DNA from 2 places in the Aliidiomarina minuta genome. Region 1 is predicted to be linked to the other one. Evidence: predicted binding sites of a transcription regulator. Region 1 holds the regulator's gene; the other holds the start of a gene.
What was found. The regulator FliA, encoded in region 1, starts transcription of late flagellar genes. The targets are predictions, from matches to a motif close to CTAAAGNTNNNNNNNNNNNNGCCGATA.

Region 1 (2,405 bases):
GCAGAGCATGGTCAAGGTGATTGCGGTCACCGGCGGCAAAGGAGGCGTGGGTAAAACCAATGTTTCTCTGAATATGGCCGTGGGCATGGCTCAGCAAGGGCAGCGAGTATTAGTTCTGGACGCTGATTTGGGGCTGGCCAATGTAGATGTCATGTTGGGGCTACGAGTGCGCCGGAATCTGTCTCATGTGCTGGCTGGACAGTGCGACTTAGATGATATTCTGGTAGAAGGCCCGGCGGGCATAAAAATAGTGCCAGCCACCTCAGGCACCCGCAATATGGTTGAATTAAGCCCTGCAGAACACGCTGGCCTGATTCGCGCCTTCAGCTCCATGCAGGAAGATTTCGATGTCTTAATCATCGACACTGCGGCAGGCATATCGGATATGGTTCTTAGTTTTTCCCGTGCTGCTCAGGATGTGGTTCTGGTGGTCTGTGACGAGCCTACGTCGATTACTGATGCTTACGCACTGGTCAAGGTACTCAGCCGGGAGCATCAGGTGTTCCGTTTTAAAGTCATTGCCAACATGGTGCGAACCATGCGTGAAGGGCAGGTTTTATTCAACAAGCTGACTAAAGTGACCGACCGCTTCCTTGATGTAGCGCTGGAGCTGGCCGCTATAGTGCCTTATGACGAAAACCTGCGCAAAGGCGTGAGGCGTCAGCAACTGGTGATAGAAGCCTTTCCCAGATCGCCTTCTTCACTGGCATTTAAAGCGCTGGCCCACCGGGCGGCCAGGTGGCCGGTCAGTGGTCAGCCAGGCGGTCATTTAGAATTTTTTATTGAGCAATTAGTACAACAGCCGACAACCTATAAAGGGGTGGCCAATGAGTAAAGCAGCTGCCTACGCGATATCTCGCGACGACCGGACCCAGATTGTTGAACAACATACCAATCTGGTGAAACGTATAGCGCACCATATGGTGGCCCGTTTACCCGCCAGTGTGCAGGTCGATGACCTGATTCAGGCAGGCATGATAGGCCTGTTGGAGGCATCAGGTAATTTTGATCATAGCAAAGGGGCCAGTTTTGAAACCTTTGCCGGGATCCGTATTCGCGGTGCCATGCTGGATGAAATCCGGCGTGGCGACTGGGCACCTCGTTCAGTGCATAAAAATAGCCGCCTGATTGCGACCGCTATTCGTGAAGTTGAAAGTGAGACTGGCCGCGATGCACGGGATTTGGAAGTTGCCGAAAAACTGAATATGGAACTCGATGATTATCATCATATTTTGAATGACGTGCGCTCAGGGCGTATGATTGGCATCGAAGATTTAGGGGTAACGGAAGACGCTTTGCTTTCTGATAAGCAGGACGCTTCTTTTGATGGCCCTTTTAATGATATAGAGCAGGATGCGTTCCAGCGCTCTTTATCAGCTTCAATTCGGACTTTGCCAGAACGTGAAGCGCTGGTATTGTCTTTATATTACGATGAAGAACTGAACTTAAAAGAAATTGGTGAAGTATTAAGTGTCAGCGAATCTCGGGTAAGTCAGATACACAGCCAGGCCATGCTACGACTAAAATCGCGTATGCAAGACTGGACTGGCTGATATAATAATTAACCTTTTATAAATCAATTGCCTCAGTGGAGGGTACTTTGGATAAAAGTATGAAAATCCTGGTCGTAGACGACTTTTCTACGATGCGACGTATTATCAAGAATCTGTTACGTGATCTTGGTTTCCAGAATATAGAAGAAGCAGATGACGGTACTACCGCGCTGCCGATGCTGCAGAATGGTGATTTTGATTTTGTTGTAACTGACTGGAACATGCCTGGTATGCAGGGGATTGATCTGTTGCGGGCTATTCGGGCCGACGACAGCATGAAAGAGATTCCTGTGCTTATGGTGACGGCGGAGGCGAAACGTGAACAGATCATTGAGGCAGCTCAAGCGGGTGTAAACGGATATATAGTAAAACCTTTTACGGCGGCCACGTTGAAAGAAAAACTGGACAAAGTGTTTGAACGTCTTGGGTAATCAAAGCAAGGACCAGCCTATGAAAAGCGAAGTTGGGCCGGCAATTAGCCTTGAACAGGCACGTGAGCTGGTAATCTTACTCGAAGCTGATAAGCAGGAAGAAGCGAACGCGCTTTTCCTTGGTTTAAAAGATGAGAGCAGCGATGACTTGTTCATGTCTGTTGGCAAACTTACCCGTCAGTTGCATGATTCGTTATCTGATTTTCAGCTCGATCCACGGCTGGAAAAAATGACTTCAGATGACTTGCCGGATGCCAAAAATCGCCTGAACTACGTCATGGAACGTACTGAAGATGCTGCTAACCGAACCATGGATGCAGTAGAGGCCAGCCTGCCGCTGGCGGAAAGTCTGGGACGTGAAATTGATAATATCCGCCCAGTCTGGGATAAGTTAATGAGCCGTGACATTGAATTAAAAGAA
Region 2 (2,405 bases), 240 kb from region 1:
GAAAACCGAAATTTAGCCGTGCTTTTAATCAGCACGGCTGCTTAGCAAGGAAGGATTAAAAGGCCGCTTCATCTGAATCACCACGCGACGGTTTTTAGCTCGCTCCAACTCATTCTGGTTACCAGCAGAGTGGCGCATTTCGCCATGCGCATTCACCGCAATCTGCTCTTCTTCTACACCATGCTGTAGTAAAAAATCTTTCACCGACTGAGCACGTCGCTCAGCCAGTTCTTCGTTCTCTTCGTAGGTACCGTAAGAATCAGTATGCGCATCGACCAGCACCAGCTGAATATCAGTATCATGGCGTAAGTATTCGCTAATCTGCATGAGCCGGCGTTTCGAAGGGTTGGTTAACTGCTCAGTGTATTCCTGATAATTTAACACCGTAAAAGAAATATCTTCAAAGCTGTAGGGCAACAAGTTACTGATGCAATGTAAAAAGTCATCATAACGGTCATGGAAGTTGACTGCCGATAAACTGACCTGCACCGAATCTCGTGAATTGTGCCAGTCTTCATAAAAGAAAGTTGGCTTCATCCCCTTCTCAAGCTCAGTCAATACTGTCCACGCCATAGGTTTGTCCAATTCACTGCTGAACTGACGATAGAGATCCATATTACCCAGTTCCTGGCTGGCGACACCAGGACGCCAGTGCGGCGCCACCGATTTAACGCGAGCCACATCGTAAGTATCAGGCAAACGCATCATGTCCAGCTGCAGGCGCAGGTTCATATCGCGACTCGCTTCACTGACAAAACGCACATTACCATAACGGGGAATATCGTGCTCAAGGGTACATTGCAGCGGAGAGTATTCACTGACCCGCCACTCTGAGTTATCCAGGTTGGCTCCATACTGACGCACTGATGCATTAGCCGTCTGACTTGCTATCAAGCCTGCTAATAAAGATAAGGTCAGTACTTTTTTAAGCATGGATCGCTTCCTGTTCCGGGTTTGACTTATTTATCGACCCCTGGCCGTGCTTCTTTAGCATTTAAAACGCCTTTCTGGCATACTAGCCAGCGTTAAAATCACAGTGAAGATGGCACACAGGAGCTTCATGAGCGAGACCAGCCCCAGCACCAACAACAAAATGAAAGAGCGTTTTCGTGGTTATTTACCCGTAGTTATTGATGTCGAAACCGCAGGCTTTAATTCACAAACCGATGCCCTGCTGGAAATCGCCGCTGTTATCCTCGACTTTGATGATAACGGAGATCTACACCCGGTGGCCACCCATCATGCGCACGTCGAACCTTTTGCCGGCGCTAATATCGAGCAGGCTGCCATCGAATTTAACGGCATTGATCCCCATAGCCCCTTACGTGGCGCTATCAGTGAAGACGAAGCTATTAAGAAAATTTTCACAGCGGTACGTAAAGCGCAAAAAGCTGCCGAATGTCAGCGCTCAGTGCTGGTCGGGCACAATGCCACTTTTGATCACAACTTCATGATGGCCGCAGCCCAACGCAACAATATAAAACGCAACCCGTTCCACCCCTTTGTTACTTTTGACACCGCGGCACTAGCCGCTTTAACACTTGGGCAAACGGTACTTGCGAAAGCCTGTAAGACCGCAGGTATAGAGTTCGACGGCAACCAGGCCCACTCAGCCGTCTACGACACCGAACGTACCGCAGAACTGTTCTGCTGGATGGTAAACCGCTGGCGCGCCCTCGGCGGCTGGCCCCTCCCCTAACACGCACAAAAAAACCGCGCCGAAGCGCGGTTTTTTTTATTTCCGGTAGGCTTACAGCTTGCCAGAATTCTTAGACAGATAATCAGCAACGCCTGCAGCGTCCGCTTTCATACCTTCGTCACCTTCGTTCCAGCCAGCTGGGCAAACTTCACCGTGTTCTTCGTGAAAGTTCAAAGCGTCAACCATACGCAGCATTTCATCGATGTTACGACCCAGAGGCAAGTCGTTAACTACCTGATGACGTACCTGACCAGCTTCGTCAATCAAGAAAGACGCACGGAAAGCTACGCCTGCTTCAGGATGCTCTACATCGTATGCTTTACAGATTTCGTGCTTAACGTCAGCAACCAGTGGGTATTTAACTTCACCAATACCACCGTTATCAACACTGGTGTTACGCCATGCGTTATGTGAAAACTGAGAGTCGATTGAACAACCAATCACTTTAACACCACGCTTTTCGAATTCAGCCAGGCGCTTATCAAAAGCAATCAGCTCTGAAGGGCATACGAAAGTGAAGTCCAGCGGGTAAAAGAAAAGTACCGCTTTTTTACCTTTAATTTGCTCACTGAAAGTAAAATCTTCTACGATTTCGCCGTTGCCTAGTACTGCTGATGCAGTAAAATCAGGTGCCTGACGTCCAACTAATACAGCCATTTGTATGTCTCCGTTTGATAATCAATATTAAATTTATTCCTGCCCCATA

Region 2: a site for FliA is predicted at 965-991, ahead of CWE09_RS05450 (flagellar protein MotY). Genes of this name have one in related genera too.

What each region holds. Positions count from the first base shown of each region.
Region 1 is NZ_PIPL01000001.1:1,367,162-1,369,566, reverse strand. It holds gene CWE09_RS06560 (MinD/ParA family protein) at 1-835, shown strand, start outside; gene CWE09_RS06555 (RNA polymerase sigma factor FliA) at 828-1,553, shown strand; gene cheY (chemotaxis response regulator CheY) at 1,601-1,984, shown strand; gene CWE09_RS06545 (protein phosphatase CheZ) at 2,004-2,405, shown strand, end outside.
Region 2 is NZ_PIPL01000001.1:1,129,164-1,131,568, forward strand. It holds gene nth (endonuclease III) at 1-16, shown strand, start outside; gene CWE09_RS05450 (flagellar protein MotY) at 25-933, opposite strand; gene rnt (ribonuclease T) at 1,061-1,699, shown strand; gene CWE09_RS05460 (peroxiredoxin) at 1,751-2,356, opposite strand.